Regions from separate parts of the Ruegeria sp. CDSB086 genome, predicted to be linked through region 1. Evidence: riboswitches for the same ligand, from Rfam matches in the RefSeq annotation. Region 1 holds a riboswitch; the other holds the start of a gene.

Region 1 (7,174 bases):
CGCTCATTGGCGATTATTGCTGGACGGGCTCGCGGCCGATGGCCTCGAGGACCGTGTTCAGTTTCTCGACGCCGCCGATGGACTCATAGAACTGAGGCCATACTGCACCGGTTGCCAGTTCGATGAACTCGGCCTCATCGTTCTCAGGATCGATGATTGCCATGCCTTTTTCAGTCAGCTCTTCTTTGATCGCAGCTTCAGAGTCGCGCAGGAACTGAGCGGAAATCTGAGTTGCTTCCTGACCGGCTTCCAGGATGATCTTCTGGTCTTCTTCGCTCAGACCCTGGAAAACAGATTCCGAAACGATCAGCGGTTCGATCGAGAAGATGTAACGCAGGTTGGTCACGTGGTTCTGGACCTCGTAGAACTTCATTGCGTTGATCGTCAGGTAAGGGTTGTCCTGACCGTCGACAACTTTGGTTTGCAGACCGGTGAAGGTCTCGGACCATGCCATCGGAGTCGGGCTGATACCCCAGGACTTGTAGGTTTCGATCATGATTTCGTTCTTGGGAACGCGGATGATCAGGTCCTGCAGGTCAGCAACCGAGCTGACAGGTTTTTTCGAGTTGGTCAGACGGCGGAAACCTGTGTAGGTCCAGCCGATGATGCGCACACCTGCGTCACGAATGGTGTTTTCCACCAGTTCCTGACCGATCGGGCCTTGGGTCAGCTTTTCAGCATCTTCCAGCGACAGGATCACATAAGGCAGAGTGAATACACCAACCGAAGGCGAGAACGGCGTGATGTTGTTGATCGCCAGCAGCGACATGTCCAGCGTGCCGATTGCGGCCTCGTTGACGGTGTCCTGCTCGGAACCCAGCTGACCGTTCAGGAACAGTGTAGCTGTGTGTGCGCCACCCGATTTTTCTTCGAGTGCCTTAACGAAAGCCAAGCCAAGGGCTTCTTGTGCGCTGCCTGCACTATCGCCAACAGCAATCTTGAAGTTTTTCGCGTCGGCTGCGCCCGCAACCATCAGGGCTGCGACCGAAACGGCAGCAGTCATGGTGCCAAGCTTTTTGATGAATGACATAGATGTCCTCCCAGTTTTATCATGTTTCGAGGTGCGCGCTGACCTGGGGAGAGATGGCCAGTCCGATTCTACCTCGGCTTTTTCAGAGTAGCTCGTGAAATGTGTTTCTATGTTGCCATTCTTTGCGCGATAGGTTTCATATATATCGAACCTTACGAATTGGGTAGAAAATGGTTGCCTCACGCATCGGCGACAGCGACATCCGATTGCTGCGCGTTTTCAAGACGGTTGTGGAAAGTGGTGGTCTGTCTGCGGCCGAAGTTGAGCTGAATATCGGCAAATCCACCATTTCGAAGCATGTTACTGATTTGGAACTGCGATTGGGCTTAAAACTGTGCACGCGCGGTCCTGCGGGTTTCGCCCTGACAGAAGACGGCGCAAAAGTGCTGCAAGCAGCAGATCACCTGCTTGTGTCCGTGTCGCAATTTCGGAACGAGGTCAGCGAGATCAAGGAACAGTTGGGGGGAACGATCCGCATTTCGCTATTTGATCAATGTGCGTCAAACCCGGATTCCCGGCTTGCCCGCGCCATTCATCGGTTCAACGAAGCCGCCCCCTCGGTCCAGATCGAACTGTCCCTTGAGCCGCCAAACGTGATCGAGACCATGGTCATCAGTGGCCAGCTCGACATCGGAATTATTGCGCTGCATCGCCCTTCGACAAGTCTTAACTATGCTCCGTTATATGGCGAGAACATGTTCCTGTATTGCGGCCGGGAACACCCCCTTTTCGAAATACCAGACCAGGAACTCAGGACCAGTGACCTGCTCAGGTACAACTATGTTGGGCTCAGCGTGAACTCTCCGAACCTGATCGTCGGTCAGCAACTGGGTTTCAAACGGTCAGCAAAAGTTCAAAGCGAGCAGGCGCTGGCCATACTAATCCTGTCAGGGCGATACATAGGTTATTTGCCTGATCATCTTGCGCAGGACTTTGTGGACCAGGAAAAGATGCGGATGGTGTTGCCGGGCGAAACGCAATATCGAACCCGGTTTGCAGCAGTGACCAGAAAGCAACCTGAACCAACACGGGTGACAAACCTGTTTCTGGAAGTTTTGCAGAGCGAACATTCGAAACCCTGACAACTGCCGGGCTGGCACAACACGAGCCAACTGTGGTGAAGACGTGGTTCATCACATCCTGTCAACGGCCAAACGCGATATCGGATTCGCATTTTTGGCGTTGCCAAAAACTTGTGACTTCCTGCCACATCACTGGTGCTCGCCTTCTTATCACTTACATGCGCCTCACCAAAATGAGGCGGACAAATGATAGACGACGATCCCCAACCCGTAGGGTATTACGACACGCACGATATATGGACCCTGGACCCAACGCCCGCGGACCAGTTGGTCTATGATGCCTTTGCCTCGGGCGTCGTCGATCTTCTGCAAGTGTTGGATGACAACAAGACCATGATGTCACGGGACGTTTACGCAAGACTGTTCGCCTCGCTGTTGGATCTTTCCCGAACTTTGGGAGAATACGAAGATGGATGGAAGCCGGACTAGGGGACGATTACCAAGAACCCGCTGTTCCAATGCACGGTACGGGGGGTGGCGGTTCAGGCGCCGCCCCGTACCTAAAGACTAGTTAGCTTGCGGTTGCGTTCCCAAGCGCGTTCAACAGAGTGTTCAGATTGTGCTGGAACATCGCGAGATAGCTGGTGGCCGGACTACCGCGTTCCGACAAGGCGTCTGAGAAAAGCCGTCCACCAATCACGATACCGGTTTCATCCGAGATTTGCTGAATCAAAGTAGGGCTTGTGATGTTTTCAACAAACAGCGCCGCAGCACCATCCGCCTTCAGTTGATCAATCAGAACAGCAAGATCCTTGGCTGATGGCTCCGCCTCGGTATCGATGCCAACCGGCGCAAGGAAAGTCAGTCCGTAGGCGTCTGCCAGATAACCAAATGCGTCATGTGCAGTCACAACCGTGCGGCGATTGGCAGGCAGGCCTGCCAGCTTCGTCTTGGTTTCTGCATCCAGCGCCTCAAGCTGCGCAATATAGGCCGCAGCATTGGCAGCGATTTCTTCGGCGTGCTCGGGCATCGCCTCTGTCATCACGTCGGCCACATTGGTCACGTAAATCATGCCGTTCGACAGCGAGTTCCAAGCGTGGGGGTCGATTTTGCCCTCGACTGTGACAGGCGTGATACCATCGGTGGCAACGTGCACGGTTGCGTCAGTGCCCGATTCAGCGATCAGGGTATCGGACCATGTCTCAAAGCCCAGACCGTTGACAAAGATGATATCCGCCTGGGCAACGGCCTTCGCATCTGCAACCGAAGGCTGATACACATGCGCATCCGCATCCGGGCCCACGATTGTCGTAACTGTGGCCAGATCGCCCACGACCTCTTCGACCATGTCGCCGAGGATCGAAAAGCTGGCGACGATCTTGACGTTGTCTTCTGCCGCAACGGTCGGCAATGCAGCCAAAGCAAACGACACAGAGGCGATGCCGGCATAGAGTGACTTCACAAGAGTCATTGTGCTCTCTCTTCTTGTTGAATATGGGCAATGGGGATGTCTTTGGAAACAGACGGTTTGCGCATTCGTCTGCCAAAACCAAGGGGACCGAAAATGGCCGAGAACAGAAAGAACCCACCGGCAACCAAAACGATCGCCGGGCCGGACGGCGTGTCCGGGAACAGGTAGGACAGGGTCAGGCCGATCCAGCAACTGGACAAGGCAAACAGAAAACCCAGGACCAGTTGCCCGGTGATCGTACTGGCCCAATAGCGCGCCGCAGTTGCGGGCAGGATCATCAAGCCAACGGCCATCAACGTTCCCAGTGTTTTGAACGCGGCCAGCAGGTTCAGAACCAACAGCAGCATAAAACCCTGATCTACCAACCACGGTCGGCGCGTCTGCGTTTCGAAGAAAACCGGATCGCAGGTGCTGACAATCAGCGGACGAAGCAGAACGGCGAATGCCAGCAATGTTACTGTCGCCACCCCGCCGACAAGGACCATCGACGCGTCGTCGATCCCAAGGATTGATCCGAACAGGAAGCTTTTTAGTGGAACTGCGGACCCTGCTGCAGACAGGATAAAGATACCCACCGCCAATGCGATCAGATACAGCGAGGCAAGGCTGGCATCGCTGCGCAGGATTGTCCGGCGTGCAAGAAAGGCGGTCAAAATGGCGACGCCAACACCCGCGATAAGCCCTCCGACCAGCAGTGACATGACTGACAAGCCTGCCGTGACAAAGCCGATGACGATGCCTGGCGTAATCGCATGGGCCATGGCCTCACCAGCCAGCGATAGGCGACGCAGAACAAGAAATGCCCCCACCGGCGCGACCGAAGCCGACAAAACCGTGGTTGCCACAAAAGCGCGACGCATGAAGGCAAAGCTCCACATTTCGACGATCAGGTCATACATTGGCGTGCTCCGGTGTTGAATGGGTGCCACGGAACATCCAGGACGCCTGACTTTCCGAAAGGTATCCTTGTGCAACCAGCCGGTCTGGTGTCAGAACGTCATTCACCGGTCCGTGGGTCGCCTCTTGCCCGCCCAAAAGCAGCGCGTGGCTGCAATAATCCAGCACCGAGGAAAGATCGTGCACCACCAAAACCACCGCGCGCCCCTCATCGCGCCATCGGCGGATAATCGACAATAGATGTGCTTCGGTACTTTGGTCGACTGCGGCAAACGGTTCATCCAGCAGGATCAGCGGCGCGTCCTGCATGATAACCCGCGCGAACAGCGCGCGCTGCAATTGCCCACCTGATAGCATATGCAGAGGCCGGTCAGCGATATCCAGTACCCCGGCCTCATCCAGCGCGGCGGCCATCCGGTCGCGCGCGGCGGCGTCCAGCCCGGTACGATAACCAAACCCGCGCCATGCCCCCATCGCGGCAAGATCCCTCACACGGATGGGAAATCGGCGGTCGAACTCGGTCATCTGCGCCAGGTACCCGATGTCACGAGGACGCCCTTGCGGCCAAGTCAAACTGCCCGAAAGCGGATCCATCAAGCCCAGCAGCATCTTTACAAAAGTGCTCTTCCCCGACCCGTTTGCACCAAGAACGGCAAGGGTCGTTCCGGCCGCGATATCCATGGAGAGGCGGTGAAACAATGTCAGGTCGCGGTAGCCCAACGTCAGATCGCGGATTTGCAAAACGGCCGACATCAAATCACCGCGTAAATCGCGAGCCACAAGAGCGCCGACAGCGCCAGAGCCCCCGCGACCAGCGCCGGAACGCTGAATTCTGTCAGACACTTACCCCTTTGGGTGTCAGCTTTTTGCAATGACAACGGCAACGCCTCCTGTGTTTGGACAGGGGCAAAGCGAGCGCAAAGTCGTGCACGGTACGGACCGCTTGAAACATTGTCATCTCCCTCTGGGACACCCCGCCCAGGTTCATAAATTTCGGATGGCAGGTCTCCTGACTTGCGGGTCAAAGCTATCCCGATCCTTCCCAGGCTATTGCCCAGTGGACGATCTCGGGTCGCTCGCCGCCTACAGTTGCGGGGGCAGTCACGGAATTGGCCTTTTTACAGAACCGCACCGTATTCCCTTTTATCCCTGACCGCAAAATACAGTCGGGAACCATCGCGAGGACAAAATACGAATTGATTTGATTCGACAAGAGCGCAAACCTGTGAGGGATGGCTATTCGTTCCAGTCACCGGTCGACTACGGAGGACGCGGTAGACGTGAGGCAACGGTGGATACTACACGAGCCCCGCTTCTTGCAGCTTCAGACCCACGCCAACGGTCTTTTTGACTGAATTTATTCTGCCCGGACTTTTTTTGTCTGCAGTGGGATGATTTGGGTCTTTGACATCGCAGGTTATTCGCCTGACGGGGTGCCGATGTTAAGCGATTGATCTATTTGATCGATTGCCGTCTGAGCGGGGTGTTTTGGATAGTCTGACGCCGGTTGCGGCAAGGTGCAACCGCGGTTGTCGAACTAAGTTAAAGTGTTTGGTTTGAGGAAGAAGCGGATTTTCGCAAAACAGTAGCCAAACTTCCGATAAGCGGGACAAAGCTGACTAATGCCGCGATGGCGCAAAGGTCTGCTTTCGGAAGCGATCAGATGCACCTGAACGGAGGCTACTGATTTACCGGTGCCAGATTCTGGAAGTTGTGATCCCACTCTGTGATTGACATGGATGAGCGACGTGTTCTGATCGGCTTGCCAGACGGAAGGTGCCAACTCGTCAGGGCAATCGCTCTAAGAAGCGTGCGCGTCAACACAGGGGCAGAGCTTTTGCGGATAACTCTCTGGGGCAACTCACGATCAATAAGCCTTGTCGTTTTGCCCATTATTAGTGGACTTTGGTTGGCGATAGGCGTGGGCATCATAAGTGCACTGACCCCCAACTATTCGCATATCGACCAATTCATGAGCGCACTCGGGGCTGTAGGGGCCCCCTTGGCGACGTGGACCAACTATGCCGTCTTCATACCGACAGAGATTTGGCTTCTGGCGTTCCTCGCAAGACTAAACAGTTGCCTCCCAGGCAGCAGGACAAAACGAATCTCGATATTGCTTCTATCCGCTTACGCCATTCTTTTGATACTTGCCGCCTTTCTGCCTTGTGATGCGGGGTGTGATAGTCGAGGCAGCGACGAGAACATGACAAGCACGTTGGTCCATATTGCTCATATGGCAATTGCGGTGACGGCTTATCCGCTTGCGTTGATCGGTTTGCTGATCCTCAGCCTGACTGCCCCACCAAATTCGCTTCTGCGGCGCTTGGCGCCGCCAGCTACAATCGTCGGCTTCTGTTTGTTTATCACAATTTTCTTGATGCCAGTAACACAAGGCTTATTCCAACGCCTCCTCGAAGCATGGATCTACTTCCAATTTATATCGCTGGGACTATATGCTGCTTCAATTTTGCCTCAAAACTGACCTTCCTGCGGTGTGCAGCATTGGCCAAAGTGGGCTCAGAGCGATCGTTCTCTGCCCCCAATTTGGATGACAGCCATCAGCTCGAAGCGGTCATTCCTTACATCCTGCCTCGGAGATAGCAGTCGTTCCATCAAGGAACGGTGTTGGTAGAGCAGGCCACCTTCTGGACATTCGCTGTTTGCGCAGTTTTGGCGGCCACGAAAGGCAGCAATGCGCAGATGGTGAACCTTGCAAATTTTAGTGGGATGTCAGCACTGAGACCAAAGCGT
Region 2 (7,174 bases), on a different contig from region 1:
GGTGCCAACCAGAACAGAGCAGCCTGTACCACAGAACCGGCAAGCCGCCTTGTCCCACCGGATGTCTGGCGCTCCGGCCTGGGCATTGGCTTGACCGGCCGCCAGCGGAATACCAGCGGCTGACGCCGTTGCTGCGGCCGCAGAGGCCTTGAGAAAAGTCCGACGGGATTCAGAATGTGTCATTGCGTGGGCCTCCGGCTGGTGGTTGGGCTTGGGGCATCGGGCTGCGGATGGGCGTCCGCGAGATCCTCGAAATGGTGATAAGTCAGGGTCAAAGAGATGACGCCTGGGATCTGGTGCAGATCCATGATGGTTTCGGATGCAAGACGGGTTGGAGTGTCTTCGACGACGACAACAAATCGGCCATCTTCCGTTTCAGCGTGAATTTCGACACCCGGCGTGCCCTTCATCACGCGCGCTGCTGCGCTCGTGTGATCAGGTGCGACATGGGCGAGACAACCGCAGATGTTCATTGAGTAGCTTCCATTTGTGGTTGAGGTTGGCGTTCCAGCGCAATGGCATCGGCGGGACATAAACTTGGGCAAATCCCGCAGCCGTTGCATGTATCAAGGTCAAGCACCGGCTCTGCGCGGCCGCCGGTCATCAGTTTGAAACGGATCGCGCTTTGTTCGCAATTGTCCTGACAGATGCGGCAACTGATGCCTTTCATAGATAGGCAGGTGTCCGATGTAAGCGCGGCGCGCCATGGCCAATCTGGCAAACGGTCAATCGATATCGCTTCGGTTGGACAAATACGGGCGCAGTCACCGCAGAAGGTGCAGGGATTGTCAGTGGGCTGGAAGCGGGGATATCCATCTGTCCCGATGACGATCGCATCTTCGGGGCAAGTATCTGCGCAATCACCACATTTACTGCATGTTTCAACAAAGCACAGCTCAACCGAGCCCGGAGGTCTGGCGATATTGCCGTCCTCTGGTCTGATCTTTGCGCTTAGAAACGCGCGTCGGCTGGTCAGTTGTTGCATTGCATGCGACCTGGCTACACTCGATTCCTGTAATCGAGTGTATCGCATACCGTGATCTGTGGGGGCCTTTTTTGATTTAGGTCATTTGGCCTGTTAAATATTAGTCATTTAGGAAACTTTAATTTTTTTGCCGAAGCGACCCTTTGAGATCATCTGCGAGGGCGCGCGGTTCGGATTAGTAGAAGAAAAACAAAAACCGATCCCAGCGATGTCGTGACAATCCCAACAGGCAGCTCTTGCGGGGCAAGCAACAGACGGCTCAGGATATCCGAGCCTGTAAGCAAAGCTGCTCCGACAATGGCGGCGGTAGGCACGAGCTGGCTGTGCAAAGGCCCCGCGATACCGCGTGCGATGTGGGGAACCATCAAGCCGACAAAACCGATCACACCCGCGACGGACACAAATACAGCGGTTGCAAGAGCTGCGACGAAGAACATTCGGAACCGTAGGCCTTGAACGGGCACACCCAGGGTGGCGGCCGTCAAATCACCAGTCAGCAGTGCATCAAGCCAGCGGCTACGGTACATTGCATAGGCGAGGATCAATGCTAAACCTGCGCAGACCAGCGGGAATGTCTCCCACCGGGCAAGACCCAAACCCCCAAGCATCCAGAAGATAACCGAATGGGCCGCACGGCTGTCGCCCGCGAAAATCAGATAATTGGTAATAGCTGAAAACAAAAACGAAACCGCAAGCCCCGCGAGGATCAGTTTTTCGGGCGCGCTTGTGCGCAGCCCATGAACCAAAGCCAGCACAATACCTGATGCGACAAGCCCTCCGAAAAACGCGGCCAGTGGCAGGGTCCAAAAGCCCAGCACATCTCCGGTTACTGTAATGACAAAGACAGCTCCCGCCGCAGCGCCAGAGGACAGGCCGAACAGAAACGGGTCCGCCAGATCGTTGCGTGTGGTGGTTTGCAGGACAACGCCGACGATGCCCAGCCCGGCACCGATCACGGCGGCAAACAGCGCGCGTGGTAAGCGCAGGTCAAACACGATGCGGTGGAGCGGAGACATTTCCCCTTCCACTATTCCCGTGCCCAACAAGACACCGGCCAGTGCGTCAGAGGCCGGAATGGATGTGGTCCCGTAGACCGTCGAGGTTAGCAAAAGGGCGGCCAATACAGCCGCCCCCAGAAAGAGTGTAAGGCCAAGTCGGCCCATATCAGTTCAGGCCCGGGTGCATGGCTTTGGCCATTTTCGAAATTGCTTCGATATTTGCCGGTCCGGGTGTCAGTTCCTCGTAGCGCAGACCAATCCAGCGTTCGTTCTTGACCGCGTCCGTCTGAGACATCACGGGATGGTCCTGCAGGAACTTGAAGGTATCTGCGGCGCCATTTCCAGTTTGATAATCAAGTAAAACCAGGAATTCCGGGTTCGAAGCGGCAACAGCCTCCCACGAGGAACGTCCCCAGCTGGTGTCCATGTCATGGGTGACGTTCTCGCCGCCAGCGGCAGCAATCATCGCGTCGGGAATGGCAAACTTACCAGCCGTAAACGGGGCATCGGCGGGGCCGTCCAGCAGGAAAACGCGGGGCTTCGGCAGGTCGGCTGTCTGTGTTTGAATCGCGGACAGTTCCTCCTTCCAGCCGGAAACCAGCTCTTCTGCCTTGTCTTCAACGTGCATTACTTTGCCCAAGCGAAGGACGTCGGTGAACAGCAAATCCATGCTGGCTTCTGGGCGATCCTTATCCAGGTGTACGCAGCTTTCCGTCAGGATCATCGTTTTGATGCCAAACGGCGCAAGCGTGTCGGGGGTCACGTCACCGCCCGGCTTCATGCCATAGTACCAGCCCGCAAAGAAAAGGTCGGGTTCGACAGCGACCAGATTTTCTACTGACGGATACTTGGGTGCAAGTTCCGGGATGTCGCCGCGCAGGGTGTCAAACTCGGGGCTGGTTTTGTACCAGCCGGTGATGCCCGTCAGGCCCACGATCTTGTCCTGCAAACCCAGCGCAAAGGCCATGTCGGTCATGTTCATGTCGTGTACGACCAGCCGCTCGGGTTGAGTTTCAAACACCATCGGCTCGCCGCAATTGTCGACGGTGATCTCGCGCGCTGTTGCGGCAGTTGCAATGCCGCTGATCAGTGCAGCGCACCAGAGAGTTTTGTTCATGTTATTTTTCCTAGTTTGAGGTAGTGGTTCTTCTGATATCCAGTGCCGGGATCATGCGGCCTTCATGCTGAAAGCTAAGATAATCGACACCAAACGTTTCACGGACCCTTTCGGGTGTCAGCACTTCGTGCACTGGGCCGAAACCGGTCAGGCGTGTGGATTTCATCAACGCGACATGGGTCGCGAATTCCGGGATCATGACCAGATCATGGACGATCATGACCACCGTAATGCCCAGCTCGGCGACCAGCGACAGCATGCGTCCCTTGGCGTCCGGATCCAGATGGTTCGTCGGCTCATCCAAAAACAGCAACGACGGGTTCTGCGCCAGCGCCCTTGCGATATGAGCGCGCTGGCGTTCCCCGCCGGATAACACGGCCATCCGCTTGTCAGCGAGGGCAACCAGTCCGGTCAGATTCAGGATGCGGTCCAATTCCAGGGCGTGCTCAGCCGCAGATCGGTCGGCGCGGATTGGGATTTGCCCAAGGGCCACGTAGTCGCGCAGAAACAAACGCCCGTCCGGCGATTCCTGCTGACTGACCACGGCGATCATTCGGGCGCGGTCCATCGCCGAAAGCTGCCGAAGGCTGCGCCCCTTTACCAAAACGTCCCCCAGCACAATCTCTTCACCGCCGCACAAAAGATTCAGCAGCGTTGTCTTACCCGCACCGTTTGGGCCGGCAATTGCCAGAGTGGCCCCTTCATTCAGTTCGAAATTGATGTTTTGCAGCAGTACGTCGCCGTTCAGGGCGTAAAACTCCAGCCCGCGCGCCTCAAGGAAAGCTCCGCAGGTCATGCGCTTGTCTCCACTTTTAGCCGCGGCAGGCGCGCCAGAGTCTTTTCAAGAAGGGCAGGCGGGCGCTGCGTTGCGTTGGTCCACCCATCCGCGATGCGATGGTATTGATGTGCAAATTCGGCCAAAGCATCCACGTCCTCAGCCGATTGGATGTCACCGAAAAGGTACTGCGCTTTGTCTAATGCCTGAAACCCGACGGTTGTGGGACGACCGCAACCGGCCATACAGGAAACGCTTTGGATGTCAAAACTGGATGGAAGCTTGTTTGCAAGCGCAGCGCGCAATGAATCCGCCCGGTCAGAACCCTCGCAGGTCTCGCAAATCAGAAGGAAATGATCAGGACTGATCGACATGGCCCACTCCGCCTGTTGCCAAGCGCGGACAGAAGGTACCAATCATGCCATCACGTCTTAGACGTGTCATAAAGCCTCCTTCCAGGACGCCCCGCCCCGGGTTGGTTGAACATCGGATGGTAGGTCTCCTGACTTGCGGGTCGTGGCTTGGCCATCCTTCCCGACCCATTTGGGGTCAGTGGGTATTTGGCGTCGCTCACCGCTTACAGTTGCGGGGGCAGTCACGGACTTGGCGCTTGTTGGCTACCTCACCGTATTCCCTTTTCATCCCTTGGCGAACCACAGGGAACCATCGCGGTGATGCTTGCCCGAGTTCCGATTTTGGGTCAAGCGATAATACTCAGCGCCCCACGCACAGAGGTCATTTGTCATTTGCCAACGATCTGACTACGCTGCGTCGCAGAAATGTAGGGGCAAAGGTGGATATGTTCTGGTTCCGGGGGGCCGCACATCCAATGTTTGAAACGACGAACACGCATTCAAAAACAAAGCCGGACGAGATGAAAATTCAAGAAAACAGAACCTATTCTCAATTGAAAGTAGGCGACAAGGCGCAGGTCACCCGATTGTGCACCGTGGACGACTTGTACGCGTTTGCCTCGGCTTCGGGTGACCACAACCCGCTGAATCTGGCGGCCTATGACGGAGATGGAGATGGACACCCCGAGGCTGTCGCGCCCGCCTTGTGGCCCGCGGGTCTGGTGGCTGCAGTCATTGGAAACATCTTACCGGGGGCCGGTACGCAAACACGTCGGGCGGACCTGAGTTTTCATGCTCCGGTTATGGCGGGCGAAGAACTGACCGCCTTTGTGGCTGTTACCGAAAAGCGTGAAGACGGCGACCTGACCTGTTCCGCCGAGGTGCGCCGGGTCGGGGATAACGCATTGATCCTGAGCGGTACCGTACAGGTCACGCCACCGTCGCGGCATTTGACCTTCGACTCGGTCGAGGTGCCGGGACTGATCGTTCAGCGTCACCGGCATTTCGACGCTTTGTTGGAAAGGGTACGTCCTTTGGACCCGATGCCCACAGCGATCGTCGCCCCGGAAGAGCCGAATTCGCTAGGCGGGGCATTACTCGCGTTGGAAAACGGCATCATTACTCCGATTTTGGTTGGCGATCCGGACAAAATCACCGCCGCTGCCGCCCAGCTTGGGGCCGATTTGTCCGGAGCTGAAATCATTGAAGCGCGAGACCACGAAGTGGCTGCCCAACGCGCGGTCGGGCTTGTCGTTGAAGGTAAGGCCCGGATGCTGATGAAGGGTCATTTGCACACGGATGTCTTGTTACGCGCCGTTCTGCGCAGGGAAAAAGGTCTGAGAACCGGGCGGCGGCTGTCGCATGTGTTCGTGATGGACGTGCCAGGCATGTCCCGGCCCATCATGGTTACAGATGCGGCGGTGAATATCGCACCGGATCTCGAAACCAAGGCCGACATTGTTCAGAATGCCATCCATCTTGCGCATTCTATTGGCATCGAGATGCCCAAGGTTGGTGTCTTATCAGCGGTTGAAACCATCAATCCGCATTTACCGTCGTCTGTCGATGCCGCGCTGTTGTCGAAAATGGCCGAGCGTGGACAGATCACCGGCGGGCTGGTCGATGGTCCTTTGGCCATGGACAACGCGGTTGATCTGAACGCGGCGCGGACAAAAGGCATCACCTCACCAGTCGCGGGGGTCGCAGACATTCTGGTTGTTCCGAATATCGAAGCCGGCAACATGGTAGCCAAACAGCTGACATATATCTCTCATGCCGAGGCTGCCGGCGTTGTGATAGGTGCTGCGGCACCGATTATCCTGACATCTCGGGCAGATGATGATGCTTCGCGGCTGGCGTCTTGTGCTGTCGCGGCGCTGCATGCAATTGCGAATGAAAGCAAAATCCATGGCTGAACATGTTTTGGCGCTGAATGCCGGGTCGTCCTCGTTGAAATTCGCGCTTTACGAACTGGTCGAGGACCGACGTCCCAGTATGCGCTGGCGCGGTCAGATCGAGCGGTTGGGGGATGCACCACGCTTGTTGGCCCAATCAGCAGGGGGGCGGTCTGTCGACCGTCAGTTGTCTGGAGCCAAAACACATGACGAGGCCATCAGCGCGTTTCTTGAACTTACCCGCGAATACCTGCCGGACATTTACGTCCGGGCCGTGGGCCACCGCGTCGTTCACGGCGGACCAGTCTATTCGGAACCTGTCGTGGTGGACGAGCACGTCTTTGATACGCTAAGTGGTTTCATTCCCTTCGCGCCCTTGCACCAACCCTACAGCCTTGCGGGTATCAAGGCGGCCGCCGCAGCCTTTCCTGGTACCACCCAGATTGCGTGCTTCGATACCGCGTTTCACAGGACACACCCTTGGGTGAATGATACCTTCGCATTGCCTCAAAGATTCTACGAAAAGGGCGTTCGCAGATACGGGTTTCACGGGCTCAGCTATGACTACGTCTCGCAAAAGCTGAAAGAAATTGCGCCGGGTTTGTACGACGGCCGCGTCGTCATTGCGCATCTGGGAAATGGCGCGTCGATGTGTGCGGTGTCGGGTGGTCGGGCCGTGGCCTCGACCATGGGGTTTTCGGCGCTCGACGGTCTGCCCATGGGCACCCGCAGCGGGCAATTGGACCCGGGGGTCGTGCTTTACATGATGCAGCAAGAAGGGATGGAGGCAGACGAAATCGCCGAGCTTCTCTATCGAAAGTCCGGCTTGCTTGGCCTGTCCGGCATGTCCTCGGACATGCGCACCCTGTTGGCTGCAGATACTCCGGATGCGCGCAAAGCGATTGAGTATTATGTCTTCCGCATCCGCCGTGAACTGGGCGCCTTGTCTGCCGCGCTGGAAGGCATTGACGCTTTGGTCTTTACCGGAGGCATCGGTGAAAATGCCGCCCGTATCCGTCAGATGGTTTGCGAAGGGATGCGCTGGATCGGG

What was found. Region 1 has a riboswitch for cobalamin ahead of AC2FIO_RS22350 (metal ABC transporter ATP-binding protein). Riboswitches for the same ligand answer to the same signal wherever they lie in the genome.
Region 2: another riboswitch for cobalamin. It lies ahead of AC2FIO_RS12490 (DUF1636 family protein); the one in region 1 lies ahead of AC2FIO_RS22350 (metal ABC transporter ATP-binding protein).

Annotation. Positions count from the first base shown of each region.
Region 1 covers NZ_JBXWOV010000018.1:22,686-29,859, reverse strand. Annotated here, with positions in the region: gene AC2FIO_RS22375 (TRAP transporter substrate-binding protein) at 14-1,030, opposite strand; gene AC2FIO_RS22370 (LysR family transcriptional regulator) at 1,201-2,112, shown strand; gene AC2FIO_RS22365 (hypothetical protein) at 2,299-2,541, shown strand; gene AC2FIO_RS22360 (metal ABC transporter solute-binding protein, Zn/Mn family) at 2,624-3,523, opposite strand; gene AC2FIO_RS22355 (metal ABC transporter permease) at 3,520-4,422, opposite strand; gene AC2FIO_RS22350 (metal ABC transporter ATP-binding protein) at 4,415-5,263, opposite strand; cobalamin riboswitch at 5,403-5,613, opposite strand; gene AC2FIO_RS22345 (DUF998 domain-containing protein) at 6,156-6,905, shown strand.
Region 2 covers NZ_JBXWOV010000005.1:293,194-300,367, reverse strand. Annotated here, with positions in the region: gene napA (nitrate reductase catalytic subunit NapA) at 1-183, opposite strand, end outside; gene AC2FIO_RS12520 (chaperone NapD) at 180-473, opposite strand; gene AC2FIO_RS12515 (4Fe-4S dicluster domain-containing protein) at 470-670, opposite strand; partial or broken gene AC2FIO_RS12510 (4Fe-4S binding protein) at 731-985, opposite strand; gene AC2FIO_RS12505 (FecCD family ABC transporter permease) at 1,135-2,148, opposite strand; gene AC2FIO_RS12500 (ABC transporter substrate-binding protein) at 2,150-3,100, opposite strand; gene AC2FIO_RS12495 (ABC transporter ATP-binding protein) at 3,111-3,896, opposite strand; gene AC2FIO_RS12490 (DUF1636 family protein) at 3,893-4,249, opposite strand; cobalamin riboswitch at 4,351-4,556, opposite strand; gene AC2FIO_RS12485 (bifunctional enoyl-CoA hydratase/phosphate acetyltransferase) at 4,705-6,144, shown strand; gene AC2FIO_RS12480 (acetate/propionate family kinase) at 6,137-7,174, shown strand, end outside.